2 regions of the Kitasatospora sp. NPDC003701 genome follow, and region 1 is predicted to be linked to the other one. Evidence: riboswitches for the same ligand, from Rfam matches in the RefSeq annotation. Region 1 holds a riboswitch; the other holds the start of a gene.

Region 1 (19,423 bases):
TGACGACCTCGTACGGCTGGAAGTACCGGCGGGTGCCGGGCAGGTTGCTCAGGGCCATCCGCACGGTCTGGGCCTGCCGGGGCGAGTAGCCGGGGTTGCGGGCGAGGATGTCGTCGCGGATCCGCTCGGCCCGGACGAGGTGGGGGCCCGCGACCAGGGCCGGTCGGCCGACGTACGCGGTGGTCGGGGTAGGCATGTCGCGGTGTCCTCGGAGCGGTCCGTGCCGCGTCCGGGCGGACGAGGCAGCCGGCACCCGTGCGGCGGACGCACGGAGTGCGTCGACAGGTCGTTACGCACCGTGACGCTCTCGGGAGCCCCCACCCGGATACTGACGTACACACGCTACCCGTCCGTCCCCGGGATTTCCGCCGGGCGGTGGGCTTGACGGGGAGTCGTGCGCCTGTCGGCCCGGACGATCCGGTCCAGCGCAGGGCGCTCTAACGGTTACTCAGAGTGTCTGCCCGGTCGGGGGGCTGCGGACGAGCGGCCGCGCCGGCGCCGCCGTCCGGCGCGGGACCGGCCGGTGGTGCCTCCGGCCCGGCGGCCCGCCCGGAGCCGCCCGTCGGCGAATTCGTCTCGATTTCCCTTGCCCCGGCCGGATTCGGCCTCCGCTGCCGTTCGGGCGGAATCCACTGTTCCTGAACGACCGGCCGATCCTGGTCGATCCCGGCCAGAGCGAAGACATCCGGTCATTGTCCCGGTAATCCGCATGAGTCCGACCGCGCCGGGATATTCCTAGTACCTGTTCGGTGGAATTCAGGTGAAGCACCAGGTAACGCGATTCTGCAACCGGTCGTCGCACGAAGCCTCCAGGATCCGCTCGAACGGCCGACACGGCCGTGACCGGACGGACCGACCGCACCGACAACTCTCTTGGAGTTCCGAGAATGGACCATCAGAGCACCCTTGCACTCGATACCGACCAGGCCGCCCAGTTCTTCGAGCTCGGCTATCTGGTCCTTCCCGCTTTCCTGCCGGCAGACCTGGTCGAGCGGCTGGAACCCGAGGTCGACCGGTGGGTGGACAGCGGGCTCCGGGACCGCTCGATCGCAGCCTGCCTCGATCCCGAGTCATTCGGAACTCCCGCCGTCCTGGAGATAGAGCTGGCCGCCCACGGTGAACTCGTCGGCCACCCCCCGCTGCTCTCGATAATCGCCCGACTGCTCGGTCCCGATTTCGTCTTCCACCACATGCACAGCAATCGCCAGGCTCCCGGGTCGGCCGGCAAGGAATGGCACCACGACTACGAGCAGGGACCGCACGCGGATCGTTCGAAAATCATGGTCCACGCCCTGCACTATCTCGGCGGACTGGACCGGACGGTGGGCGCTCTCGCGATCCTCCCCGGTTCGCACCGGGAACTCGCGGGAAAGCGTGCCAGAGCGCATCTCGGCACCGCCGAAATCCCCGGCGAGGTGGTGATCGACGAACTCCCGCCCGGTTCCACCGTGCTCCTCCATTCGGCGCTCTTCCACGCCCGTCGCCCGTCGCCCGCGGGCCGGCGCGGCGAGCGGTACATGGTGGACAGCTCGTACTGCCAGTGCGGCGTCAGCTGGCCGCCGGTCAAGCCGTACTGGCGGCATCTGCTGGCCCGGGGGAGGGCGCTCGGACTGGACGGCGGGCAGTGGCCCGAGCTGTTCGCCGAGCGGCACTTCGCGGAGTACGTGAAGCCGAACTGAACGACGCACCCGCCTGCGCGCCCGGCTCCCCGCTGCCCCACGTCCGCTCCTTCCCGCCTTCCCACCTGCCCCTGCCCCTGCCCCGACGACGAAGGATCCGCTGCCGATGCGCATTCTCGACAGGCTCGATTTCGACTCCGTGCTCCGCCTCTACCGCCGCGACCACCCGGTGGACCGGGAGCACGAGGACAACTCCAACAGCGACGGCGACGCGCATCTGCTCACCGCCGAGGGGATGTTCGGCAGTTGGGGCAGGGTCCTGCTGGACCGCACCGAGGTGCTCGACACCGTGCTGCCCTGGCACCTCGGCGAGGGCGGCGAGCTGGAGCTCGTCCCCACCGCCGGGATGACCGTCGGCGAGGCGGCGGCGCGGCTGCGCCGGATCGGTGCCGGCTACGCCCGGCTGAACCCCTCCTGCGGCCGCAAGCTGAGCCGCCAGGCCGAGGCGCCGTTCAGCCCGGTCTTCCTGAGCATCCCGGCCATCGACAGCACCGACTACCAGGGGCTGCGGCAACCGGACGGGCTCACCCATCTCGACGGGCTGCATCGCATGATCGCCTGGGAGCTGTACGGCCGGCTCGGCCCGGGCGTCCAGGTCGAGGCGTACGTCGCGGGCCTGCCCGTCGTGGCCGGGGGCGCCCCGGCGCCGAGCACGGTCAGGTACCGCGCCCGGGCCGGGGGCGGGCGTCCGGGGCCCGGCACCGCGGGCCGAGCGGCCCGGGCCTAGCCACGGCCGACGTAGGGCATGGCGCTCGGCATCACCGTGACCGACGGGATGTTCACGCCGAGCGGCAGCGCCGCCATCGTCACCACGGTTTCCGCGACATGGCGGACGTCCATGGTCGGTTCGACCCGGAGGCTGCCGTCGGCCTGGCGGGCGGCGGGCTGCTCCCGGTCGGCGGGCGTCACGTTGCCGATGTCGATCTGCCCGCAGGCGATGTCGTACCGGCGCCCGTCCAGGGAGAGCGACTTGGTCAGGCCGGCCACCGCGTGCTTCGCGGCGGTGAAGGCGATCGAGTCGGGGCGGGGGACGTGGGCCGACGGTGCGCCGTTGTTGATGATCCGACCGCCGCGCGGTGACTGCTCCTTCATCATCCGGTACGCGGCCTGGGCACAGAGGAAGCTGCCGGTGGCGATGGACCCGAGCACCCGGTCCCAGTCCTCGGCGGCGACGTCCTCGGTCGGGATGTAGGGCATGGTGTCGGCCGCGTTGTTGAACAGGAGGTCGAGCCGGCCGAAGCGCAGCGCGATCTGGGCGAACAGCTCGCGCACGGCCGCGGGATCGGTGATGTCCGCGGGCAGCGGCACCAGCCGGTGGGCGAGGGACGGTCCGGCCAGCCGGGCGGTCTCCTCCAGGGCGTCCTTGCGCCGGCCGACCAGGACGACCGACCAGCCGTCCGCCGCCAGCGCCAGCGCGCAGGCCCGCCCGACGTTGCTGCCCGCCCCCGTCACCACCGAGATCTTCGCGACCACGAATACAACTCCCTCAATATGACGAGAACATGACGAGCGATCAGTTTTCGGGTTGACGGCGACAGTCGTCAAGGGCGCCCATCCGGCCGAGCGCCGAGCGCCGAGCGCCGAGCGCCGAGCGCCGAGCGCCGAGCGCCGAGCCCGCACGACCACCACCGCGTATCCGAACCACCCCGCAACCGAACCGCCACGCATCCGAACCACCCCGCAACCGAACCACTACGACAGGACGAGCGGATGAATCCTCGACAGACCCTCGACTCCGTACCGGACACCGTCACACCGGTGGGGCCCCGGACGGACACCAGCCGGGCCCTGTTCGACCGGGCCGGGAAGTCCCTGGCCGGCGGCGTCAGTTCGTCCTCCCGGATCACCTCCACCGGTCCGCACCCGTACCCCCTGTACATCGAGCGCGGCTCCGGCGCGCACATCTGGGACGCCGACGGCAACGAGTACGTGGACTTCCTGATCTCCTACGGCAGCGCCGTCCTCGGTCACGCCGACCCGGATCTCGCCGGGGCGCTGGGCGCCGTCCTGCAGACCGGCACCATGTTCGGCACCTGCAACCTGCCGGAGATCGAACTGGCCGAGCAGATCCAGCGGATGGTCCCCTGCGCCGATCTGGTGCGGTACGCCAACTCGGGCTCGGAGGCGATCCAGGGGGCGGTCCGGGCGGCCCGTGGCTTCGCCGGGCGGTCCAGAATCCTCAAGTTCGAGGGGCACTACCACGGTTGGGTGGACACCCTGGCGATCTCCAACCGGCCCACCGCCGCCGAGGTCGGCCCCTACGAGGCGCCGGCGGCCCTGCCGCACTCCCCGGGCATCCCGGCGGGCGTGGTCGAGGACGTGCTGGTCTGCCCGTGGAACGACCCCGAGGCGCTGCGCACCGTGCTGGACGCGCACCAGCGCGAGATCGCGGCGGTGATCTGCGAGCCGATCGTCGCCAACAACGCCTGCACCATGCCGGCCCCGGGCTTCCTGGAGGTCCTGCGCGAGGAGTGCACCAGGCGGGGCCTGGTCCTGATCTTCGACGAGGTGTGCACGGGCTTCCGCACCGGCCCGGGCGGCGCGCAGGCCCTGTTCGGTGTCGTTCCCGACCTGGCCGTCTACTCCAAGGCGCTCGGTGGGGGGCTGCCCATCGCGGCCTTCGCCGGCCGGGCCGACATCATGGGCGAGGTGGCCGCCAACCGGGTGAAGCACGGCGGGACGTACAACGGCTCCCCGCTCTGCGCCACCGCCGCGCTCGTGACGCTCACCCGGCTCGCGGACCCGGCGGTCACCGACCGGATCGACGCGGCCGGCCGGCGCATCATGACCGCCGTCCGCAGGGCCGCCCACGACCACGGCGTCCCGTGCGCGGTGCAGGGCGTCGGCGCGATGTTCCAGGTGGTGTTCTCCGCCGACGGCGCGCCGACCAGGCAGTACCGCGACACCCTCACGCTGGACCAGGGGCGCTACGGAGCCTTCCGGCACGCCCTGGTGGAACGCGGCATCCATGTCAACGCGTACGGGCTGGCCTGCTGGTTCGTGTCGGCGGCGGTGACCGAGGACGACGTCGAGGCGACCTGCGCGGCGGTCGACGAGGCGTTCGCGACGATCCGCTGAGGCCCGCGCCTCCGCCCCGACGCAGCCGTCGGGGCGGAGCTCCGGGGTGGACGCCGCCCCGACGGCCTCACGCCGCCGCCCCGACGGCCTCACGCCGCCGGCACGTGGTGGCTCAGCCCGCGTTCCCGATCGCCGCCTCGCCGAGCCGCTCCGCCAGGTCGCCGAAGGCGCCGCCCAGCTCCTCGTCCGCGACCCCGGCGGCGTAGGCCTGGAAGGCGAGCGCCGCCTGCGCCTGGACGGCGGGCGTGGCGTAGTCGGCGTCGATCGGGTAGGGCTCGCCGGGCGGCCAGGGGAAGGGCCAGTGCCGGGGCCACGGGATGCGCCGGTCCGGCGGGGTCGGGCACCAGTCGTCCCCGACCTCGGTGAGGATGGTGCGCGGGTCCCCGCCGGACAGGCGTGCGGTGATGGCCGCGTTGGCCACCGCGTTGACCGTCCCGGCGACGGCCAGCCGCAGTTCGGTGGCGCCGGGCGGGATCGGCTGCGGGTTGAGGTCGGTCTGTCCACTGCTGTGCGCCGCGAGGTGGACGTGGCGGGTCGGCCCGAGGACGGGCAGGTGCGGGCGGATGCCGTCCAGGGCCTCGGGGTGGAGCCGGCCCAACAGTTGGAGCAGGGTGGCGGCTTGGCTGACGAGGGTCATCGGGAACCCCTTCTCTGGGGTGGCGGGAGTCGCTGCCGGTAGCCGATCGTATGCGGAGCGGCGCAGTGGGCGGGCGGCGACACACCCTCAGTGCGCGGCGGCGAGCAGCTCCCTGGTGTAGTCGGTGTGCGGCGCGCTGAACAGCCGGTCGCGGTCGGCGGCTTCGACCAGCCGGCCGCCGTGCATCACCGCGACGCGGTCGCAGAAGTGCCGCACCACGGCGAGGTCGTGCGAGACGAACAGGAAGGCGACGCCCAGGCGTTCGCGCAGCTCCATCAGCAGGTTGAGCACCTGGGCCTGGACCGAGACGTCCAGGGCGGAGACCGGTTCGTCGGCGATGATCAGCCGGGGTTCGGGGGCGAGCGCCCGGGCGATGCCGATCCGTTGGCGCTGGCCGCCGGAGAACTCGTGCGGGTAGCGGTCCAGGTGCGCGGCCGGCAGGCCGACCTGCTCCAGCAACTCGGCGGACCGCTCGCGCCGTTCGGCCGGGCCGAGCGCGGTGTGCAGGCGTAGCGGCGTGTCGAGGGTCTGGGCGACGGTGCGGCGCGGGTTGAGCGAGGCGTACGGGTCCTGGAAGACCAGCTGGATCTCCCGGCTGAGCCGCCGGCGCAGCGCCCGGTCCGGGGTGGTGGCGTCGACGCCGTCGTAGCGCACCCGGCCGGCGCTCACGGGCTGGAGGCCGGCCAGCACGCGGGAGGTGGTGGACTTGCCGGAGCCGGACTCGCCGACCAGGCCCAGTGTCTCGCCGGGGGCGATCCGCAGGCTCACGCCCTCGACCGCGCGGACGGGCTCGGCGCGCCGGCCGGTCAGGAGCCGGCGCCCGGGGAAGCGGACGGCGAGGTCCTCGACCTCGACCAGCCAGCGCTCGGGGGCGGCGGTCGGCCGCGGCGCGAAGGCGAACGACGGCGACGGGTCGTCCACGGTCGCCAGCGGCGTGCCCGGCACCGTCTCGTTGGTGAGCGCGGCCCCCACCAGCGCCCGGGTGTAGGGCTGTTGCGGCGCGGCCAGCAGTTCGGCGGTCGGCGCCGACTCCACCTGCTCGCCGGCGCGCAGCACCAGCGTCCGGTCGGTCGTCCCGGCCACCACGCCGAGGTCGTGGCTGACCAGCAGCACCGCCGTGCCGTGCTCGCGCTGCAACTCGCCCAGCAGGTCGAGGACCTGCCGCTGGACGCGGGCGTCCAGCGCGGTGGTCGGCTCGTCGGCGATCAGCACGTCGGGGTCGTTCATCAGCGCCATGGCGATCATCACCCGCTGGCGCATGCCGCCCGAGAAGAGGTGCGGGTAGTCGCGGACCCGGGCGGCCGGGATGCCGACCCGGTCCAGCATGGCGGCGGCCCGCCGCCGGGCCTCGGCGCGACCGGCGCCGGGGTGGTGCAGCCGGTACATCTCGGCCAGCTGCGCACCCACGCCGTGGAACGGGCTGAGCGAGGTGAGCGCGTCCTGGAAGACCAGGGCGACCCGGCCGCCGCGCACCTCGCGCAGCACGCCCTCGTCCGCGCCGACCAGCTCCCGGCCGCCGAGCCGGATCGAGCCGGTGACGGTGGTGGTGCGCGGGTCGTGCAGGCCGAGCACGGCGAGGCCGGTCGCGGACTTGCCGGAGCCGGACTCGCCGACCAGGCCGAGGACTTCGCCCCGGGCGAGGTCGAAGGAGAGGCCGCGGACGGCCTGCACGGGAGCGCCGCCGCGCGGGTCGGCGAAGGAGACGGACAGGTCGCGGACGCTGAGCACCGCTTCGGTGGAGGGGGTCATCGGAACACTCCAGAGGGGGTCAGCTGAGGCGGATGCGCGGATCGAGCCAGGCCACCGCGAGGTCGGCCAGGGCGACGAACAGCACCACGAAGCAGGCGGCGAGCAGCACGGCGCCGACCACGGCGGGCAGGTCCTGCCCGGAGACGGCCTCGGCGGCGAAGGTGCCGACGCCGTTCAGCCCGAACACCGTCTCGGTGATCACCGCGCCGCCGAGCAGCGCGCCGGCCTCCAGACCGAGCAGCTGCACCAGCGGGCCGGCGGCGCCGCGCGAGGTGTACTTGAGGTGGGTGCGCAGCCGGCCGAGGCCCTTGCCGCGCGCGGTGCGGACGTACTCCTCGTTCATCGTCTCCAGCAGCTGGGAGCGCGAGAGCCGGGCGAAGACGGCCGAGTTGACGAAGCCGAGGACGAGCCAGGGCAGCAGCATCCCGCCCGCCCAGGCGGCCGGGTCCTCGGCCGGCGGGGTGTAGGAGGGCAGCGGCAGCAGGCCGGTCGAGTAGACCAGCGCCCACTGGGCGACGTACCCGAGGAAGTAGATCTGCACGCTGGCGCCGACCAGGGTGAAGCCGGAGAGCAGCCGGTCCGTCCTGGTCCCGTGGCGCAGGGCGGAGACGAAGCCGGTGCCGAGGCCCAGCAGGATCAGGACGGCGAGCGCGCCCGCGGTGAGCGAGAAGGTCACCGGCAGGTGGTCGACCAGGGCCTCGGTGACGGGCTGGTGGAGCCGGTAGGAGTAGCCGAGGCAGGGCGCGTCGCAGTGGATGACCGAGCCGTCGACGTCGCTGATGTCCCGCCCGGCCACCACCCCCGCGAGGTAGTCGGTGTACTGGGTGAGCAGCGGCTGGTCCAGGCCCATGCTCTGGCGGACGGACGCGACCTGGCCGGAGTCGCAGCGCGGGCCGCAGGCCGCGCGGGCCGGGTCGGCGGGGGCGGCGTAGAAGAGGGCGAAGGCGGCGGCGGAGACCGCGACCAGGACGGCGAGGGCCTGGAGGGTCCGCCGCAGGGCGAAGGAGAGCATGGCCGGTCCGGGGTCGAGGAGGGGGCGGGACAGGGGCGGAGGAGCGGGGGAGGGGCCCGGTGGCCCGGCCCGCAGCACGGGCCGGGCCACCGGAGAGATCGGGGCGTCAGGACTTGAGGTAGAGCCAGGCCAGGCCGACCGAGCCGTAGATCGGGTGGACGAACGCACCGCCGACGTTGCTGCCGCGCAGCTGGTTCACGGTCGGGTAGGCGAAGGGCAGCACCGGCACGTCCTTCATCACGGTCCGCTCCAGCGCGTACAGCTCCGTGGCCTTGGCGCGCGGCTCGCCGATCTGGTTGATCCGGTCGATCTCCTTGTCCACCTCGGCGTTGTGGTAGCGGGCGGAGTTCAGGTCGCTGTTGGCCCGGCCGTCGAAGGAGAACGGGATCAGCGTGGACGGCGTCGGCCAGTCGACCGAGCTGGTCTCCTCGAACAGGTCGTACGGGGAGTCGGCGCGGTGCGCCTCGTCCAGCAGCGCCTTGGCGTCGATCGGCTTCGGCACGATGGTGATCCCGGCCTTGGCGAAGCCCTCGACCAGCACCTGGGCGACCCGCTGCCCGTTCGGCGTGTTGGCGTACGCGTAGGTCAGCGCGGCCGGCGGCTGCTTGGCCTTGGCGAGCTCCTGCTTGGCGGCCTCCGGGTCGCCCTCCGGCTTGGCCGGGTACAGGTCGTACTTCTGCCAGTCGACCAGTGCGGGGGAGCTGAGCGTGCTGGCCAGCTCGCCCACCCGGCTGCCGCCCTGGACCTGGCGCGCCTGCTGGCGCGGGTAGGCGAGGTGCAGCGCCTTGCGGACCTCGACGTCCGGCACCCGCTCGTTGTTGATCACGAGCTGGGTGACGAAGGCGCCCTGGCGGCCGGAGACCACCAGGTCCTTGGCCTTGGGGTCGGTGTCGACGGTCTGGTAGAGCTCGGGGGAGAGCGGGGTGGCCACCGTGGTGGCGTCGGCGCCGCCGTCCCGGCCGGAGAGGATCTCCTGGTTGATGTTGAGCGCCTCCTTGCCGAAGGTGAAGACGAACTTCTCCGGGTACTGGTTGCGGATCGGGTCGGTCTCCGCCTTCCAGTGCGGGTTGCGCTCCAGCACCAGCCGGGTGTTCTGGACGTGCTCGGCGATCCGGTACGGGCCGCTGGAGAACGGCAGCCGGTCGTAGTCCGTGCCGGTGTCCTTGTCCTTGCGCACCGGCGAGGAGGAGGACTGCGCGGCCATGTACGGCACGTCGGCCTGCGGCTGCGGGAAGTGCAGGACGAGGGTGCGGTCGTCCGGGGTCTCGATCGCGGCGAGGTCGCCGTCCTGCGGGCCGCCGTACTTCTTGCGGGCGTCGTCGTAGCTGGCCTCGCCGGTGAGCCACTGCGGCCAGTACGGCGGGCCGACCTCGTAGCCCTTGCCGAAGGAGCGCTCGATGCCGTACTTGACCTGCTGGGAGGTGATCGGCTGGCCGTCCTCCCAGGCCACGCCCTCCTTCAGCTTGTACGTCCAGGTGCGGCCGCCGTCGGCGGAGGTCCCGGTGTCGGTGGCGAGGTCGCCGACCAGCTTGGCCTTGCCGTCCACCACCTGGTACTGGGTCAGCTGACGGCCCCAGAGCAGCGAGGTGTTGTACGCGGCGCCCGCGTAGACCTTCTGCGGGTCGAGGTGGCGGAAGTCGGTGGTGTTGTAGACGTTCACGGTGCCGCCCGGGCGGGCGCCGGGGACGGCGGGGGCCGGGCCGGCGCTCTCCTTCTCGGTGCCGAGCGCGGCGGTGAGCGGCGAGGTCTCCTTGGCGGCGGCCGCGGTGCCGGCGCCGGAGGTGGAGCCCGCGCCGGCCGAGCAGGAGGTCGCCAGCACCGCGGTGGCGATGACGGCGAGGGACGGTTTGATCCAGCGCATGGCGAATCTCTCCTTGCCCCGGGGCGGGGCGGCTAGGTGAAAGGAAGGAGGGGAGGTGGTACTCGGTGGGGCGGGGGTGTGTGGCTCAGCGGGCGGCGCGCGGGTCGAGCGCGTCCCGGACGGCGTCCCCGAGCAGGTTGAAGGCGAGCACGAAGAGCAGCAGCGCCACACCGGGGAAGAACATGTACGTCGGGTCGGCCTGGAAGACCTCGGAGCCGCGGGCGATCATGCGGCCCCAGTCCGGGACCGGCTCGTTGATGCCGACGCCGAGGAAGGACAGCACCGCCTCGGCGGCGACGAAGGTCGGCACCGCCATCGTCGCGTGCACCAGGAGCTGCGCCCGGACATTCGGCAGGAGTTCACGGAACACGATATGGAATCCGCTCGCGCCGAGCGCCCGGGCGGACTGCACGAAATCCCTTTCCCGAAGTGACCGCACGGAAGCCCGGAGGGAAAGTGCGAGCGGAATCCAGCCGAACGCGGAGAACACCAGGATCAGGACCAGGAACTGCATCCACTCGGGTTCCGCGGTGCCGGGATCGACCAGCCGGGACTGGATGACGGGGCTCAGCGCGAGCAGCAGGAGCAGCGTCGGGAAGGCCAGCAGCACGTTGGAGAGGAAGCCGAAGAGCCGGTCGGCGAGCCCGCCGAGGTAGCCCACCGCGACACCGGCGAGCACCCCGAGCGCGGTGGTGACGGTGGCCGAGGCGAAGGCGATCAGCAGCGAGGTCCGGATGCCGTAGAGCAGCTGGGTGAGGACGTCCCGGCCGAGCCCGGGCTCCAGGCCGAACCAGAAGTCTCCGGAGATCCCGCCGTTCGGCGCCATCGGCAGCCCACCGTCGCTGAGCAGGCCGGGCGTGTTCTGGCCGTAGTGCTCGACCGGGTTCCTGCCGTACAGGGCGGCGATCAGCGGGGCGGCGGCGGCGAGCAGCAGGAAGAGCAGGACGACCACGAGGGCGGCGGTGCCGACCCGGTCGCGGCGGATCCGGCGCAGCAGGCTCTGCGGGGCCGGCGCCGGTGCGGCGGTCGGCGCGCCCTCGGCGGGCGCCTCCCCGGGCGGCCCTTCGGCGGGCGTCTCCTCCGGGGTCGCTCCCCCGGAGGTCGCCGTCCCGGCGGCATCGGCTCCGGAGGGCTCTGTGACTGTGTCGACCGCTGCCATGAGAGGCGTACTCCCCGAATTCTCCGCCGCCCCGTGGGTGAGGGTGCGCTGGTGTGCATTTCCGGACCGGCCCGCGGGGGTTTCCCGGTGACCTGCCGAACGCCATCAGATCGGACACCGCCGGACTTTCGCAAATCATTCCCGGCGCAGTTCGGGCGCAATGTTTCGGGGATTGTGACGGCTTCATTCCGCTGCAATACTGCCGTTGCAGAAGAACGGGCATACCGGGGCAAAGACGGCGGCCTGTCCCGCATTCTGAGATCTCCGCCACACCCGCCGGCGCATTGATACGATCCCGGTGAGCCGCGACTGGCGCGCACGGATGGAATCGACCATCGGGAAGCGGCTCCGTGCACCCGCACGCCATGTTGCCGAGCGCCTGGGCCGTCCGTACTCGTCCGCCTGTCACGAGGAGACCGCCTTGGCCACGCCCGCCACGCCCGCCGTGCCCGTCACGCCCGCCGTGCCCGCCACCCCTGCCGTGCCCGCCGCGCCGCACACCGCCGCGAGCGCCACCGCCAACACCGCCTTCCGCAGCGCCCTCGACGTCGTCCGCGAGGTGGAGCCCCGGATCGCCGCCGCCATCGGCCAGGAGATCGAGGACCAGCGCGCCTCGCTCAAGCTCATCGCCAGCGAGAACTACGCCTCCCCGGCCGTCCTGCTCGCGATGGGCAACTGGCTCAGCGACAAGTACGCCGAGGGCACCGCCGGCCGCCGCTTCTACGCGGGCTGCCGCAACGTCGACACCGTCGAGACGATCGCCGCCGAGCACGCCCGCGCGCTCTTCGGCGCCGACCACGCCTACGTCCAGCCGCACTCCGGCATCGACGCCAACCTGACCGCCTTCTGGGCCGTCCTCTCCCAGCGCGTCGAGAGCCCCGCCCTGAAGCGCGCCGAGGTCCGCAACGTCAACGACCTCACCGAGCAGGACTGGGCCGAGCTGCGCCGCGAGCTCGGCAACCAGCGGATGCTCGGCATGTCCCTGGACACCGGCGGCCACCTGACCCACGGCTTCCGGCCGAACATCTCCGGCAAGATGTTCGAGCAGCGCAGCTACGGCACCGACCCGGTCACCGGCCTGATCGACTACGACGCGCTGCGCGCCACCGCCCGCGAGTTCCGCCCGCTGATCCTGGTGGCCGGCTACTCCGCGTACCCGCGGCTGGTCAACTTCCGTACGATGCGCGAGATCGCGGACGAGGTCGGCGCGACCCTGATGGTCGACATGGCGCACTTCGCCGGCCTGGTCGCGGGCAAGGTGCTCACCGGCGACCACGATCCCGTGCCGCACGCCCACATCGTCACCACCACCACCCACAAGTCGCTGCGCGGCCCGCGCGGTGGCATGGTGCTCTGCACCTCCGAGCTGGCCGAACACGTCGACCGCGGCTGCCCGCTGGTGCTCGGCGGCCCGCTCTCGCACGTGATGGCCGCCAAGGCGGTCGCCTTCGCCGAGGCCCGCCGCCCCGAGTTCCGGACGTACGCCCGGCGCGTGGTCGACAACGCGCAGGCCCTCGCCGAGGGCCTGCTGCGCCGCGGCGGCACGCTGGTCACCGGCGGCACCGACAACCACCTGGTGCTCGCCGACGTCTCCGGCTACGGCCTGACGGGCCGTCAGGCCGAGGCGGCGCTGCTGGACTCCGGCATCGTCACCAACCGCAACGCCGTCCCGCGGGACCCGAACGGCGCCTGGTACACCTCCGGCGTCCGGCTCGGCACCCCCGCGCTGACCACCCGGGGCCTGGGTGTCGCCGAGATGGACGAGGTCGCGGCCCTGATCGACACCGTCCTGCGCGGCACGGCCCCCGTCACCACCGCCGCCGGCGCCCCCTCCAAGGCCCAGTACGCCCTGGACGGCGCCCTCGCGGAGGGCGTCGCCAAGCGCGCCGCCGACCTGCTCGCGGGCTTCCCGCTCTACCCGGGTGTCGACCTGGTCTGACGCCCGCGCGGCCGATGCGCGTGGGGGCCCGGAACCACCGGGCTCCCCACGCACGTCGGCCGTACTGCCTCAGTACTGCAGGGACTTGCGCTGCAGGAACTCCTCCAGGCCGTGGCGGCCCAGCTCACGGCCGAGCCCCGAGTTCTTGTAACCACCGAACGGGGCGAGCGGGTTGAAGCGGCCGCCGTTGAGGTCGACCTGGCCGGTGTCGAGACGGCGGGCGAAGGCGGCGGCGGTGTCGGTGTCCGCCGCCCAGACGCCGCCGGCCAGGCCGTACTCGGTGCCGTTGGCCAGTTCGGCGGCGTGCTCCTCGTCGCGGTAGGCCAGCACGGCCAGTACCGGTCCGAAGACCTCCTCCTGAGCCACCGTCATGTCATGGGTGACATCGGCGAGTACGGTCGGCTGGACGTAGAAGCCGGTGTCCAGGCCCGCCGGGGCGTCCGCGCCGCCGACGACCAGACGGGCGCCCTCGGCGAGCGCGCCGGTGATGTAGCCGCGCACCCGCTCCCGCTGCCGGGCGCTGACCACCGGCCCGACCCGGGTCTGCGGATCGGCCGGATCGCCCGGGAGGTACTTGGCGGCGGCCTTCGCGGCGAGCGTGACCGCCTCCTCGTACTGGTCCTGGTGCACCAGCAGCCTGGTCCAGGCACTGCACGTCTGGCCGGAGTTGGCGAAGACGTTGGCGATGTTGGCGTTCACCGCACGGGTCAGGTCGGCGCCGGGCAGCACCACGTTGGCCGACTTGCCGCCCAGCTCCAGCGCCACCCGCTTGATGCCCCGACCGGCGGTCTCGGCGACGGTCCGGCCGACGGCGGTGGAGCCGGTGAACGAGACCACGTCCACCTCCGGGTGCCCGACCAGCGCCGCACCCGCCGCCGCGCCGGTACCGGTCACCAGGTTGAACACCCCGGCGGGGAAGCCGGCCTCGTGCACCAGCCGCGCGAACAGCCGGGCGACCAGCGGGGTGTCCTCGGCGGGCTTGAGCACCACCGGGCAGCCGGCGGCCAGGGCGGGCACGACCTTGGCCACGATCTGGTGCAGCGGGTAGTTCCACGGGGTGATCGCCGCGACCACCCCGGCCGGCTCGGCGAGCACCACCGAGTTGCCGATCCGCTCCTCGAAGGGGTACTCGGCGAGCAGCGAGAGGTACGAGCCGGCGACGGCCAGCGGCAGGCCGGCGTGCACGGCGGTCGCGAAGCCGATCGGGGCGCCCAGCTCGGCGACCACGGTGGCGGCTATCTCCTCCTGGCAGCCGGCCAGGCCGTCCCGCAGCCGGGTGAGCGGCGCGAGCCGCTCCTCGCGGGTGGTGGCGGCCCAGCTCCGGGCCGCCCGTCGGGCGGCGGCCACGGCGGCGGCCACGTCGGCCGTGCCGCCGGCGGGGACGGTGGCGAGCACCTCTTCGGTCGCCGGGTTCAGTACCGGGATCGACCCGCCGTCCAGGGAGGGCCGCCATTCGCCGTCGATGTACTGGTCGCCGTACTGGGTGCCGTGCTCCGCGTCCTGCTGCACCGGGTGGTCCTCTCGTCCGATCGTCCGCTCTGCGAGCGTCGCTGGTCAGTTGCCAGTCGGTTGCTGGCCAAAGGGCCAGTCAAGTTCGCCCGGGCGGCCCGGCGCAAGAGCCGGATCCCTTTGGACCACCACGCCCCCGACGCACGCCGGTTCACGCCCCCGGCCGATCACGCCCGCGCCCCCGCGCCCCGCCCGGTGCCCCGCCGGGCCGCCGGGCCGTCCGGCGACCGCTCAGTGCGGTGCGAACCGCGCGGTGTACGCGTCGAAGGGCTCGATGCCGACGGCCGCCCGCCGTTCGTCCAGCCGCTCCGGCTCCTCGCACGGCCACGGCACCGGTCGTCCGTCCGCCACCGCGCCGATCTGGGTGCCGTACCGCTGCTCCCGCCCCTCGTTGACGGCCAGCCGGTCGGCCAGGAAGGCCAGGTCCCGCGCGCTCGCCGCGCCGTCCGCCACCGCCGCCGCCATCAGCTCCACCGCCCGGCGCTGCACGTCGAGTTGGCGGTCGGCGTGCTGCGCGATCAGCCAGGCGGCCCGGGCGGCCTCCGCGCCGACCAGGGGCTCGGCCGGCCAGCCGTGCTCGGCCATGATCGCGCCGAGCCGGTCGCCGTGCCGTGCGGTCAGCCGCCGCCAGGCCGCCTGTTCCGCGAGGTCGGCGCTGTTGGCGAGACGGGTGGCCGCCTGGTCCTCGGCCATCATCCCCAGCAGCTCCGCGGTCAGCGCTCGTCCTGCCGTGGTGGTCATGCTCCGCTCCCGTCGTCCGCGGCCGCCGGTCCGGGGCCGCCCGGTTCGCGGCCGCCGGTCCGGGGCCGCCCGGGACAACGGTAGGCGCGTGAGCCGGCTACGAAGATCATTCCGCCGGATGGTGACAAACCGGGCGGGCGGGCGGCAGTATGGACGAACCGGCCTTCCCGGGCCGCTGTCTCCCCGAGTGCTCAGAATCGCGCATCGGACGAAAACACCTGCGCGACATCTCCTCAACTCCGGACAGCGGGAGGTAGATTGCGGCGCACTCCGGCGCGCGTGACTACCGTGGGCAGCGGGTTCGACCGGCGTCCGTCCACGCCGGTCCGCAGGCTGCTCCGGAGCGCCGGGCGGTGACCTCCGTCGCCGGCTCGTGCACCCCGTGCCGCGCGTGTCCGCGCCGGAGCTCGTTCCCAGTGGTCGTCCGCACCGTGTTAGGAGCAACCTCGTGACCGACGCCGCGTTGAGCGCCGAGCAGCAGTTCCGGCCCACCGAGCCGGCCCTGCTCGATGACGTCCCCGGCTGGTTCTGGGACCACGACCGTCATCTCTTCGAGTGGTTCCTCGACCGCCAGGAGCGGGCCGGCGTCACCGGTGACCTGCTGGAGATGGGCGCCTACCTGGGGCGCAGCGCGATCGTGATCGGCGGCCACCGGCAGCCCAGCGAGACCTTCACGGTCTGCGACCTGTTCGACTCGGACGCCCCGGACGACGAGAACGCCGCCGAGATGTCCATGTCCTACCGGAAGTCGCTGACCCGGAGGGCGTTCGAGTCCAACTACCTCGCCTTCCACGACGCGCTGCCGGAGATCATCCAGGCGCCCACCTCGGTGCTCGCCGACGGGCGCCTCCCGGCCGGCGCGTTCCGCTTCATCCACATCGACGCCTCGCACCTGTACGAGCACGTGGTGGACGACCTCCGGGTGGCCCGGGCGGCGCTGCAACCGCAGGGCGTGGTGGTCCTGGACGACTACCGCTCCGCCCACACGCCCGGCGTCGCCGCCGCCACCTGGGAGGCGGTGTTCAACCACGGCCTCACCCCGATCGTGCTGACCGAGAGCAAGTTCTACGCCACCTGGGGCGATCCGGAACCCGCCCAGCAGGACCTGCTGGACCGGGTCGGCCTGGCCGAGGGCTGCCGGCTCGCCGTCGAGACCCTGAACGGGCGGCGGCTGGTGCGGATCGGCGGCAGCTCCGAAGGCATCGCGCCGTTCCGGCCCTCGCGCCACCGCGACCGGCTGGTCGCCGAGGCCGCCCGGCGGGAGGCCGAACAGGCGACGGCGGAGGCGCTGCGCGCGCAGCAGGAGGCCGATGTCGACCTCGCCGTCCGCCGTGCCCGGGCCGCCGAACGCCGCCGCCCGGCCAACGTGGCCAAGCGCGTCGCCGGAGACCTGCTCCCACCGGTGGTCACCTCCGCCATCCGCCGCGCCCGCCGCGGCTGACCACCCGCGGCTGACCACCCGCGACGGGCGCCGAGCCGGCCGGTGGGTGCCGCGCGCTGCCCGGGCCGACGCCGGCGGCCCGCTGTCAGTGCCGACGCAAGGCCCGGGGGTGCCGACGCAGGGCCCCAGGATGCCGAGGCAGGGCCCGGGGGCGTCCGCGGAATGCCGAGGTCGCCCGTCGGAGGTCAGGGGCGCTCGGCCGGGGCCTGTCCCGGGCGGACCCGGCCGTAGACCGAGACCGCGACCCGGTCGGCCGACTCGTGCTCCCAGAACCTCAGGACGGTCCACCCCTCGGCGGTCAGGTGCTCGGTGGTCTCCAGGTCGCGCGCCATGTTCTTGTCCAGCTTGCTGCGCCACCACTCGGCATTGGCCTTGGGGCTGGTCGCGTGGTCCGGACACCCGTGCCAGAAGCAGCCGTCGAGGAACACCGCTATCCGCGGACCGCTGAACAGGATGTCGACGGTGCGCCGCGGCATTCCGGGCACGGGGGCGTTCTTCCGGTAGCGCAGCCCCCACCCGAACAGAAGGCGCCGCACGGCCACTTCCTGGGCGGTGTCGCGTGAGGCCTGGCGGCTCATGCGGGACGCGACGGAGAGGGAGGAGGCGGCGGGCGGCATGTGATCCAGTATTTCGCACCGCACTGGGAGGATCGACACCCGAGCGGCGCACCCGGGCCCGCGAACGCCCCCGCAGGGACGCGGACGCGGCAGGGGCGCGCCGATGGCTCGGCACGCCCCTGGGTCGTGTGCTGCGGCGGGGTGTCAGACCCGCGAGGGCTCCCCGCCCTGGCGGGGGAGGGCGGCCCCGGCGGCCCCGGCCCCGGCCTCGGCCTCAGCCCCGGCCTCAGCCCCGGCCGCTTCGGCCAGCTCGCGCTTGACGGCGTCCAGCGAGGGGTTGGCCCAGGCGCTGGCCACGCCCCAGCGGTAGAAGGCGAGCCCGATCGCGGCGACGATCAGCAGGTCCCAGCCCTCGGGGAGGTAGCCCTGGCCGCCGAAGTCGGTGCTGCCGGCCCACGAGACGCCGGCCATCACGAACAGGTAGGCGATCATCCAGGCGCCGGCCTTGAGGTGCGGCTTGAGCTCGGCCCACGGCTTGCGCAGCTCGTACCAGGCCCAGATCGGCAGGCCGGCGGCCATCAGCAGGATGACCTTGCCGGTGAGCGGCCAGCGGGCCCAGTAGAGCACCAGCGAGCCGAAGACCATCGCCACCGGGGCGATCACCGGCATCGCGCGCAGCCGGACGGGTCGCGGCAGCTCGGGCGCGAGGCGGCGCAGCGCCATCACCGCGACCGGACCGGTGACGTAGGAGATCACGGTGGCGACCGAGACGATCTCGGCGAGCGAGCCCCAGCCGCGGAAGACGGCCAGGAACAGGAAGGCGATCAGCAGGTTGAGCAGCAGGGCCGGCCGCGGGATGCCGGTCTTCGGGTCCACCCGGCCGAAGATCCTGGGAAGGTGGCCGTTCTCCTGCACGCCGTGGATCATGCGCGAGGTGGTGGCGGCGTAGATCATGCCGGTGCCGCTGGGGGAGACGAAGGCGTCCGCGTACAGCAGCAGGGCGAGCCAGTTGAGGCCCCAGGCGATCGAGAGGTCGGCCAGCGGGGAGGTGTAGCCGAGCCCGCTCCAGCCGTTGCTCAGGTCCGCCGTCGGGACGGCGCCCAGGAAGGCCACCTGCAGCGCGACGTAGATCACCAGGGCGATCAGGATCGAGCCGATGACCGCCTTGGGCAGCGACTTGCCGGGGTTGCGCGCCTCGCCGGCGAGGTTCAGCGGGGACTGGAAGCCGTTGAAGGCCCAGACGATGCCGGAGACGGCGACGGCCGTGAAGACCGCGCTCCAGCCGTTCGGCGCGAAGCCGCCGTGGTCGGTGAAGTGGGCGGTGTCGAAGTGCGCCAGCAGCAGGGCGCCCGCCGTCAGCGTCGGCACGACCACCTTGAACACGGTGATCGCGGTGTTGGTCTTGGCGAACAGCGTGATCGCGAACCAGTTCAACGCGAAGTAGCCGACCAGCAGCACGCTCGCCACGGCGACCCCGCTGGCCGAGAGCTCCTGTCCGTCGAACAGTCCCTTCGCCCAGCCGAAGTGCCAGGAGCTCATGTACTGCACCGAGGCCGTGGCCTCGCCGGGGATCACCGAGACGATGGCGATCCAGTTGGCCCAGGCCGCCAGGTACCCGGCGAGCGAGCCGTGCGAGTACTGCCCGTACCGCACCATCCCGCCGGCCTTGGGGAACATCGAGCCGAGCTCGCTGTAGGTCAGCGCGATGGTGAGCGCGACCGCGGCGCCGATCACCCAGGCGACGATCGAGGCCGGTCCGGCGAGCCGCGCAGCCCGCTCGGCTCCGAAGAGCCAGCCGGAGCCGATGATCGAGCCCAGCCCGACCGCTGTGAGGCTGATGGTGCCGAGCGAACGGCGGTAGTGCTGATGGGAAGCCGTCGTCGACTCAGGCGCGCTCAACGTATCGGTCCTCTGTCTCCTGGGGTTCCGGACAAACGCACAGCAGACTATGGTGCGAAATAGGACGAAAACCTCAGATGAAGCTCAGATCATCCGATTGTTGCCATCTCGTGTCCGATGATCGGACACGCACGGACCCGCTGCCGACCGGGCGCACGGTCC
Region 2 (9,650 bases), on a different contig from region 1:
CGTGTGGGGGGCGTCCGGCGCGCACAGCCGGGCGGCATCCGGGAGCGGCATGCGCGATTCGCTCGTTGACCGGCCCCTGCGGTGTCCCATGATGGACTCATGACCGCACCACCACAGGCCGCTCCCGACCTCGCCCGACGCAACGCCCACGCCTGGACGGCGGGCCGATGACCGGGCCCGTGGGTGACACCACCGACTTCGCGGCACTGGACCCGTTCTTCCGCGTCGTCCAGGAGGGCCTGGCGGGTCTGGTCGACGGCGAGCACTTCTTCGACCTCCTGGCCGAGGACGTGGTCGTCGAGTACGTGGTCTCCGTCCCCGGCTACCCGCGCCGGGTCCGGGGCCGGCAGGCGGTCGCCGACCTCTACCGCGGCTACGGCGACATCATGGTCCTGCACAGCGCGGACGAACTCGCCGTGCACCGCGACCCCGCCACGTCCGTCGTCGTCCTGGAGTACGCCGTGCACGGGAAGGCGGTCCAGACCGGACGCGCCTACGACAACCACTTCGTCTCGGTGATCACTATCGAGAACCGCCGGGTGACCCACTGGCGGGACTACCTCGACCCCGTCGCAGTCTTCCGGGCCGTCGGGTGGCCGGCCGAGCCGCGCTAGCCCGAAGCCGCCGGCGGACCGAGGAGTTCCCCCGTTCGTCGCTGCCGTCCGGGCCCGGACGGCAGCGACGAAATTGAGAGGCACGCGTTCGGCGGCCTGAGTACGGTCGCTGGATGGATGCTGCGGGTGGCGGAATGGAGTCGCTGTGCTTCGGGGCCTGGCGGGAGGATGAGCCGGTGCCCTGGGCGCCGGCGGGGCGGCGCTATGTCACGGTGAATGAACTCCTGGTGCGGTTGGGGAGTTTCAGATTGGGGCTCACCTGGCGGGTGCGATTCGACGAGGACCGGCTTGCCGGGATCGTGGAGCTCGCCGAAACCGGGGTGGGGACGCTGGAGCTGTTGGCTCTGCTGCCTCCGGACCTGCAGGCGGTCGATGCGGATTTCGTGGCCTACGCGGGGACCGAACGGGTGCTGGTACTGCGGGAGTTCGACAGTTCGTCGTGGGAGCTGCTGACTGCCGACCCCTGGGTGCTCGGTGAGATCCGCCGGCAGTTCCCGGACGCGGCTCCCCTCGCCATGACGTTCTGGGAGGAGCACCCCTGGTGGGAGGAGCCGCTCCCCGAGGGCTGGGGCGAGCAGGTCGGGCGCCGGGTCGTCGGCGGGGCCCGGGGCGCGGCCGCGCCGTTGCCGGACGGGTCCACCTGACGTCGGGGACGGGCGGACGGCCCGCCCCTCCCGCGCGCGGTCCGCGAGGGCTGGTCAGGGTGGTGGTCGGCGGTTCTCCGCGGGCCCGACTCCGGCCGAGCGGGGGAGTCACGTGATGCTTGGAGGCGTTCGCGGTAGGGGCCTTGGCCACCGCCGCGGCACTCGTGTTGGGCGGTTCTCCGCTGCCGGCCGCGGGGGCTGGCTATCGTGGTGGGTATGTCCACGATGGTCGAGCTGCCCGAGCAGCTGGAGGAAGCCGTTCGTTCGGCCGCCGCCGAGGCGGGGCTGAGCGTCAACGAGTACATCGCGCGCGTGCTGACCGCCGATCAGGTGGCCGCCGCCGGAACCGCCGCCGAGCGCGTCGCCCGTGCCCACGCGCTCGCCGCGGCCGCCTACCACCAGTGGACCGCCGGAGGGTGCGGAGAGGACGGGGCGATGGGCATGGACGAGGTGTTCGGCCCGTGAGCAGTGCCCGTTTTCCGGCCAGGTTCGCGCGTGACGTCGGCCTGGCCGTGCGCGAGCTCGACCCGCAGGTGGGCAAGAGCCTGCGCGGGGCGCTGGAGCAGGCAGAGGCCGATCCGTGGTCATGGCCGCAGGCCGACCGCTACGACCTGGACGACGCGGTCCGCGTGATCACGGTCGACCGGGCGATCGTCCACTACGCCGTCCTGCCGGAGCCCCCGCACCTGTGGGTGTTCGCCATCGCGCTGATCTGAGCACGAGTCACTCAACGGGCCCGACGGGCATGACCGGCTCCTTCAGGTGATCACGGGCTGTGGATCGGACCAACCAGGCGGTGGCCGCCCGGTATTGTGGGCCCGGGCCGTGACTGGCGCTGAGGTGGGACACCACCGGGGAGCGGCCTGACGTCTCGTCGATGCCGTGCGCCTGGGCACCTCACCGTGGAGCTCAGGAGTGGCACGTGATGGAGACGCAGCAGGCGCGGCTGATGGACGGTACGGATCTCGCCCGCCGGATCACCGAGACCAGCGCGGCAGCCGCCGAGGACATCCGTCGGCGCGCGGGGGTGTCCCCCTGCCTGGCGACCGTGCTCGTGGGAGAGGACCCGGCCTCGGTCACGTACGTCCGGATGAAGCAGGCCCGTTGCGCGAAGGTCGGCATCCGCTCGCGACACGTCCCGCTGCCTGCCGCCGTGAGCACCGGCGGCCTGGTGGAGACCGTCACCGCACTGTCCGAGGATCCGGACGTGCACGGCATCCTGCTCCAGCACCCGGTGGGGGCGCACATCGATGAGCGCGCCGCGTTCGAGGCGATCGCCCCCGAGAAGGATGTCGACGGGGTCACCATGCACTCCTTCGCGGCGATGGGGTTCGGCCTGCCCGGATTCGTCTCCTGCACGCCCGGAGGGATCATGCGCCTCCTGGACGAGTACGACGTCGACCTCACGGGGAAGCACGCCGTCGTGGTGGGACGCAGCCCCATCCTGGGAAAGCCCGTCGGCATGCTCCTGCTCGGGCGTGATGCCACGGTGACCTACTGTCATTCCCGTACCGCCGATCTGCCCTCGATCGTGCGCGAGGCCGACGTCCTGGTCGCCGCGGTCGGCCGGCCTCGGTTCATCAACGGGGCGGACATCAAGCCCGGTGCGGTGGTGATCGACGCGGGCTACAACCCGGGCAACGTCGGGGACGTCGACTTCGAGACCGCCCGGCGCAGCGCGAGCCTGATCACTCCTGTGCCCGGCGGCGTCGGTCCCATGACCATCGCGGTCCTCCTCGCGCAGACTGTCGACGCGGCAGCGCGTCAGCTCACCCGGCCCTGACCCGGGAGCTGTTGGTCGGCCCGGGGCGCGGCGGACGGCGACGGTGTGGGTGGTCCGACAGTGCTGCCCCGTCAGGGAAGCCGCCGCACCAGAGCCTTGGCGACGGGCTCGCCCGTACGCCGCGCGTAGGCCATCCGCTCGCGCGCCTCGCGCAGCGTGCGGGGCCGGTACCCGGGACCGCCGCAGCAGCTCTTGTGGAAACCCACGCCCGCGTTCACCAGCACCGAGAGCGTGCGCCAGGCCGCGGTGTCCCGCCGTCGGGGCGCGGCGAAGGCCGACCCCACGTGGGTCAGCGATCCTGAGCACCGCGGGCAGCTCCGCTGCCGTTCCCGGTCGTAGGGCTGCTTGTACGAGGCCCGGCAGGGCAGGCAGACGTACGAGGTCTTCGCATGGGCCATGCCACCAGCGTAGACAGCACCCTGCGACGAATTCGACGGGTTTTCAGCGACGGATGAGTGCGCAGTGGGAGCCGGTCGGGGTCGGCACCGGGCACGGGTGAGGGCGGACGCGGTGCCGTGGGCGGCCGGCCGTGCCGGGGAGTCGGGTGATGGCATGTTCGCGCCTGAAAAAGAGCAGGTCACAGGCCTGTTCACGGCAGCCCGGGTGGGTCTAGCATTCCGGTCACAGCAGCCCCACCACCCCCTTGACGGGCTGCTGAGCAGCACGGCCGCTCCCCCCGGCGGCCGAGCCTCCCACGGCCGGGACCGGGGAATCCTCCTGTCCCCGAGTCCCGGCCGTTGCCCCACCCGCCTCCGCGCTCCCCCGCCGTTCCGGGCCCGGTGCGCCACCCGCTCCGACGGTCGGGGCGGCGGCGAGGACGACCCGCTCGACCTCCGCACGGCCGTCCGGGAACTCGTCGAAGCCGCCGACACGTCGGCCGCCGTCCCCGTACCGGCGGGGTGTTCGCCGCCCGGGTCCGCGAGGGCGTCGTCCCCGGCCCGAGCCTGCCCGTGTCCGGCCGGCCGACAGGCCGTCGAACCGGGAACCGGCGCTGCGGGGAGCGGCGCGGAGTATCCGCAATCGCCGTGTGCGGCCGACCGCTCTCGGTCAGGATGTCCCCGTGCAGACGGCTGACGGGCAGGAGCGCGGGACCGGCGACGGGAGCCGCATCACGAACGAGTTCAGCGGGACGGTCGGTGGGTCGGTCGTGCAGATCGGCACGGCCACGGGGCCGGTCACCGTGGTCCACCACGCGGCCCCGGCGGAGCACGACGTGCTGACCGGGACCGCCGAGAAGCTCGCGAAGGCCGTCGCCACCCGGTACCGGGAGGGGGAGGAGCACCAGCAGATCCAGGACCCCTTCCCGCTGGCCCTGCGGTGGCGGCCGGCGCCGGTGGAGCTGACCGACCACTGGGACAGCATCAACCCGTCGGGGCGCCGCGGCGCCGAGGTCCTGCCGGACCTGTCCGGCGAGCTCGACCAGGTCCTCGCCCTCTACCGGCGGGTGCCGTCCGGCCGGCTGGTGGTCCTCGGGCGGGCCGGAGCGGGGAAGACCGTCCTGGCGATGCGGATCGCACTGGACCTCCTGGCGGCCCGCGCCACCGGCGCCGCCGTGCCCGTGATCCTTGGCCTGGCCTCCTGGAACCCCGTCACCACCCCGTTCCGGGACTGGCTGGCCACCCGGCTCGCCCGGGAGCACCCGGGTCTGTCCGCCCCCGGCCCGGACGGCTCGACGCTGGCCGTCGCGCTGGTCGAGGCCGGCCTGGTCCTGCCGGTGCTGGACGGGTTCGACGAGATCGCGGACGGTCTGCACCGGCCCGCGCTGGCCTCGCTCAACCGGGCGTCCCGGATGCCCCTGCTGGTCACCAGCCGCCGTGACGAGTACGAGGCGGCCGTGACGGGGACGGACGTCCTGACCGCTGCGGCGGTCATCGAGCTGACCGACCTCACCCTGGACGACCTGGCCGACTACCTGCCGCTCACCACCCGCCGGACGGCGCGCCCCGCTACCCGGGCCGGCGCGGTCGGGGCCGGAGCCGCCCCGGACGAGGGTGCGGCGAAGGCGGGACCGCCGGCCGCCGTACCCGTGTGGGAGCCGGTCCTGGCCCGCCTGCGCGCCCACGACCGCAGCCGGACCGCCACCGCTCTCGCCGAGGTGCTCACCACACCGCTGATGGTCGCGCTCGCCCGGATCGTCTACAGCGACACACCCGACCACCAGCCGTCCGACCTGCTGGACGCCGACCGGTTCGGTACCCGCGAGGACCTGGAGGTCCACCTCCTGGACACCTTCGTCCCCACGGTCTACGGGCCCGGCACGCCGTCGTCCGGGCGCCGGCGGGACTGGAATCCTGAGCAGGCCCTGCGCTGGCTCGGCCAACTCGCCCTGCACATGGACCGGTTGGGCACCCGTGACCTCGCGTGGTGGGAGCTCGGCACCACCCTGCGCGGGGCCACCCGCGCGACCCTGGTGGGCACCCTGGCGGGCCTCGTGCTCGGGACCGTCGCCGGGCTCAGCGGACTGCTCACGGACGGAGCCCCCGAGGCGCTGTTCGCACTGCTCATGAACGGGCTCGGCGGCGGGCTGGCCTTCGGCTTCGTGCACTGGGTGGTGCCGTGGGGGCTGAACAGGTTCCCGTCCGCCCGGCCGGTGTTCGAGCCCGCGCGTGTCCAACTGAGGATCCGCGGAAGGTCAGGACGGGTGCGCGACACCCTCCTCGCCCGCCTCCTCGTCGGGGTCTTCTGCGGCGCCGTCTTCGGCCTCACCGTCGGGATCGGGTCCCTGGCCCTCCTCGGGACCGTCCTGCACATCCGCGGGAACGCCGGAGTCCTGTACGCGCTCGCGCTCTGGATCGGGAACTGGCTCGTGATCGGCCTGTCCCTCGGCCTCATGGGCGGCCTCGTGAACGGCCTCCTGGCCAGGTTCGAAGTGCCCATCGACCTCCGGACCTCGGTCAGCCCGGCCGACCTGCTGCGCGCCGACCGCGCTACGGTGCTCGTCCAACTGCTCGTCGTCGGGCTCGTCGTCGGCGCCGGATACGGCGGCCTGATCGCCCTACGGGAGACCACCGACAAGGCCGTCCAGCACGGCGTCGTGGGCGCGATCGGGGTCGCGGTCGCGTACGGGCTGAGCCTGAGCGCCTGGGGCCGCTGGGTGGTCCTGGTGCGCATCTGGCTGCCGCTGACCGGACGGCTGCCCTGGGCGGTGGCCGCCTTCCTGGACGACGCCCACCACCGCGGCGTGCTGCGCCAGGCCGGCGCGGTCTACCAGTTCCGCCACGCGCGCCTCCAGGAGCGCCTCGCCGCCACCGCCGCCCGCCGGTAGCCGTCCGGGCGGCTCGGAGGCGGTTCGGAGGCGGCTCGGAGGCGGTTCGGAAGAGGCCCGGCCGGCGGTCCGTGGTGCCGGTGATCCCGGGCCTCCTCCGCTCCCGAGGAATCCCCAACTCGGGCCAGGGGCGCGGACGGAGCCGCTCCCTCGGACTCCCGCGCCGCCGTGTGCCGACCGGCAGTCAGGTCTGTCCGGCTGGGCGTCCGGTCGCGGTGGTCAGCGGGGGTCGTGGCCCGCCCGCCTGCTCAGTGCGGCGCCGAGCAACAGGGCTGCGGTGACTGCCGCGAGCGGGGCGGTCCAGGAGCCGGTTGCGCCGTGGAGGCCGGCGGCGAGGGCGGGGCCGGTGGCGGCGATGAGGTAGCCGCAGGTCTGGGCCATGGTCGACAGGGCGGCGACGTGGTCGTGGTCGGTGCCCCGGCGGGCGTAGAGGACGCCCGGGAGGGCCTGTCCGGCGCCCAGGCCGATGCCGAGGACGACCGCCCACAGTGCCGGGAGTCCGGTCGGGGCGAGCAGCAGTCCGGTGAACCCGGCGGCGCTGATCAGGGCGGTGCCCAGGATGTGCGGGCGCTGGTCCCTGCGGGGTGCGGCGAGGACGGGGGCGAGGAAGCCACCTGCGGCCACGCCGAGGATGAGGACCGCCTGGCAGGTTCCGGCGGCTGTCCGGCTGGTGCCGGAGGCGATGAGGACGGAGGGCAGCCAGGCGAGCGCCGTGTAGAACGCGAGGGTCTGGATGCCGAAGAAGGCCGTCAGGCTCCACGCCAGCCCGGTGCGGGCCACGTGCGGACGCGGTGCGGTCGCCTCGGCCGCCGGGGTCGCGGGCCGGGGCCGGTGGACGCGGGCCTGCGGGGCGATTCCCGCCGCCGCGAGCACGGCCGGCACGACGGCGATGCCGACCGCGAGCTGCCAGGAGCCTCCGGAGGCCTGGGCGATGGGCGCGACCAGGGCCGCGACGATCGCCGAGCCGACGCCCATGGACAGCGCGTAGACGCCCATCATGGTGCCGACGTGCCGGTGGGAGAAGCGTGCCCGGACGAAGACCGGCACGAGCACGTTGACGACCGCGGTGGCGAGGCTGACGACGACGGTGCCGGCGTACAGGCCCGGCATCCCGAGCACGCGCAGGATCGCGCCGGCGACCAGGACGACGCCGGCCCACAGCAGGCCGCGCTCCTCGCCGAGCCGGCGCCGCACCAGCGGGGCGAGCGGTGCGAACAGGCCCATGCACAGCGGCGGAAGCAGGCCCAGCACGGTCACCGTGGCGGAGCCGAAGTGGGCGACCGGGGCCAGCGGCCCGATCTGCCCGAACGCGACCCGGGTGTTGAGGCTCAGCAGCACGAAGCCGACGACGAGCAGCACGCCCGCCGCGGGGGTCGGGCGGGCGGTGCCGGCGGGGGCGGGCGGTGCGGTCGTTCTGGCGGAGGAGGAGATCGGCACGGGACGGCCCTGCCCTTCGACGTGGACGTTAGGATGTCCTCAGCCTTCACGCTCAAGCGCGCTTGAGTGCAAGTCACGGAACCCGGCCCGGAGCGGCGATGGAGCAGCAGCTGTTCTCGATCAGCGCGGTGGCCAAGGCGTTCGGCCTGTCCGTGCCCGCCCTGCGGTACTACGAGGAGCGCGGCCTGATCCGCCCCGCCGCCCGGCGCGGGCGGGTGCGCTACTACGACCACGCCGGCCTGGAGCAGCTCGCGTACGCCCAGCTGTGGCACGACGACGGCCTGATGCCGATCGCCGACACCGCCGCCGTGGTGGAGAGCGAGCACGTCGAGGACCGGCACGCCCTGATCGCCGGGCAGCGGGAGGAGATGCTGGCCCGCATCCGTCGGCTCACCCGGGCCGCCGCCGTGCTGGAGCACATGCTGGAGTGCCCCAGCGACCGCCCGCTGGACTGCCCGATGACCGGCGCCTACATCCGCGCCCGGGTCGACGCCGCCCTCACCGGCAGGGAGTTCACCGACGACTTCCTGCCCGGGCATGCCGACTAGAAGCAGCCACACGTCACAGGTGTGCGAGCAGGTCGTGGAGGGGCGCCGGTACCCGTTCGGGTGCGAGGGCCTCGGCCAGGAGGTGGCCGTAGCGGATCTTGCGCCCCTTCTTCGTGCCGAGGAAACGCCGCATCTGTTGCTGCGGGGGCCGTCCTCGCTGCGCAGGTTGGTGAACGAAGGTCTGCCAGGCGGGGAGGTCGCCCTCGGCCCGGACGATCTCCTCGACCCGTGGCACGCCCAGCGCGCGGATGAGTTCGTCCTCCAGGTCCGTCACACACACGAAGAACCCCTCCCGCGGCGCGCGGGCTCTCTCCAGACCGCGGTCGTAGAAGCGCCGCTCGCCTTCGTCGCACAGCCCGGCCAGGCGCAGGCCCAACCCCGGCGGCCCGAGGAGGCTCACGTAGCGGCCGACGTTCATCGCCCCGCCCATGGACAGGACGCACACCCCTTCGGCGGGAAGGTCCCGACCGTCGCGGGCGGCCAGCGCGTCAACGGCCGCGACGTCGCTCGGCCCTTCCAGCAGCACCGCGGTCCGCACCCGCAGGTGCGCGGCCAGCTCACTCGCCGGCCCGCCGGGTCCGCCCGCCGCCCAGTCGGTGACCGCGTCCCGGAACGCTCGTATGTCCGTCATGGGGTGATCCTGCTCCTGGTCGGGCACGCGCCGCACGGATTATTCGTCGGCCGGGCACCCGGCGTCCGCGCACACCCGCGTACGGCGACCCGGTGGTCGGCAGGCCCGGCCACCGGCGGGGACGGCTCCACGGGCCGTGGCAGCGGCGAGTGGTGGGCGCGGTTGGCGTTGAGTTGGGCCAGGACAGGCCTCCCGCCGGGCGGGCCGGCGGGAGCCGTGCGGGCTCGCCGCAGGCGTCAGGCGTCCGGGTTCGCGCCCTGCTGGACCCGCTTGATCCGCTCCGCCTGGAGTGCGGTGAACTGCTGCAGCGTCTTGTGCTCGGGCCCGTCCTCGTCGAGTTCGATCAGGACCACGACGGTGCCGATCCGCATCGCCATGGCTTCGGCGACGACTCCGTCGGGGGCGTCACTCGAATCGGCGGGCTGCTCGAAGCCCTGCGACTGCTCGGCGGCCGCCTTCACGTTGATCCGGCGCACCTTGCTGTCGTTCTTCTCCAACGACGTCACCATGGCGTCGAAGGCGGGGCCGGCGTTGTCCACGGTGTCGAAGGTCAGCATGGTGAAGCGGATGTCGTTGTCGGTGTTGGAGGCCAGCTCGTACCGGACGGTGCCGCCCAGTTGGAGACCGGAGCAGCTGATCGAGAGCTTCTTCCGGCAGGTGCTGGACGCCTCGGCATACTCGATGACCTGCGGCGGCTTGGCGCCGGAGGCGAGTCGCCACCCCGAGGG

The links. Region 1 has a riboswitch for ZMP and ZTP ahead of ACWDRR_RS31575 (glycine hydroxymethyltransferase). Riboswitches for the same ligand answer to the same signal wherever they lie in the genome.
Region 2: it holds a riboswitch for ZMP and ZTP, as region 1 does, so the genes downstream of both, ACWDRR_RS43460 (bifunctional 5,10-methylenetetrahydrofolate dehydrogenase/5,10-methenyltetrahydrofolate cyclohydrolase) here and ACWDRR_RS31575 (glycine hydroxymethyltransferase) in region 1, are expected to answer to the same signal.

Annotation. Positions count from the first base shown of each region.
Region 1 is NZ_JBSFNM010000045.1:41,055-60,477, forward strand. Features, by position in the region: gene ACWDRR_RS31525 (PhlD) at 1-196, opposite strand, end outside; gene ACWDRR_RS31530 (phytanoyl-CoA dioxygenase family protein) at 888-1,679, shown strand; gene ACWDRR_RS31535 (DUF6309 family protein) at 1,786-2,406, shown strand; gene ACWDRR_RS31540 (SDR family oxidoreductase) at 2,403-3,152, opposite strand; gene ACWDRR_RS31545 (aspartate aminotransferase family protein) at 3,390-4,757, shown strand; gene ACWDRR_RS31550 (hypothetical protein) at 4,870-5,394, opposite strand; gene ACWDRR_RS31555 (dipeptide ABC transporter ATP-binding protein) at 5,482-7,143, opposite strand; gene ACWDRR_RS31560 (ABC transporter permease) at 7,163-8,155, opposite strand; gene ACWDRR_RS31565 (ABC transporter substrate-binding protein) at 8,262-10,016, opposite strand; gene ACWDRR_RS31570 (ABC transporter permease) at 10,102-11,175, opposite strand; ZMP/ZTP riboswitch at 11,471-11,567, shown strand; gene ACWDRR_RS31575 (glycine hydroxymethyltransferase) at 11,657-13,114, shown strand; gene ACWDRR_RS31580 (aldehyde dehydrogenase family protein) at 13,184-14,623, opposite strand; gene ACWDRR_RS31585 (DUF6624 domain-containing protein) at 14,855-15,364, opposite strand; gene ACWDRR_RS31590 (class I SAM-dependent methyltransferase) at 15,813-16,805, shown strand; gene ACWDRR_RS31595 (very short patch repair endonuclease) at 16,991-17,383, opposite strand; gene ACWDRR_RS31600 (APC family permease) at 17,567-19,261, opposite strand.
Region 2 is NZ_JBSFNM010000122.1:870-10,519, forward strand. Features, by position in the region: gene ACWDRR_RS43440 (nuclear transport factor 2 family protein) at 180-614, shown strand; gene ACWDRR_RS43445 (hypothetical protein) at 728-1,258, shown strand; gene ACWDRR_RS43450 (hypothetical protein) at 1,475-1,723, shown strand; gene ACWDRR_RS43455 (hypothetical protein) at 1,720-1,974, shown strand; ZMP/ZTP riboswitch at 2,074-2,159, shown strand; gene ACWDRR_RS43460 (bifunctional 5,10-methylenetetrahydrofolate dehydrogenase/5,10-methenyltetrahydrofolate cyclohydrolase) at 2,184-3,041, shown strand; gene ACWDRR_RS43465 (deoxyxylulose-5-phosphate synthase) at 3,113-3,439, opposite strand; gene ACWDRR_RS43470 (NACHT domain-containing protein) at 4,102-6,306, shown strand; gene ACWDRR_RS43475 (MFS transporter) at 6,526-7,743, opposite strand; gene ACWDRR_RS43480 (MerR family transcriptional regulator) at 7,842-8,291, shown strand; gene ACWDRR_RS43485 (TOPRIM nucleotidyl transferase/hydrolase domain-containing protein) at 8,305-8,922, opposite strand; gene ACWDRR_RS43490 (hypothetical protein) at 9,159-9,650, opposite strand, start outside.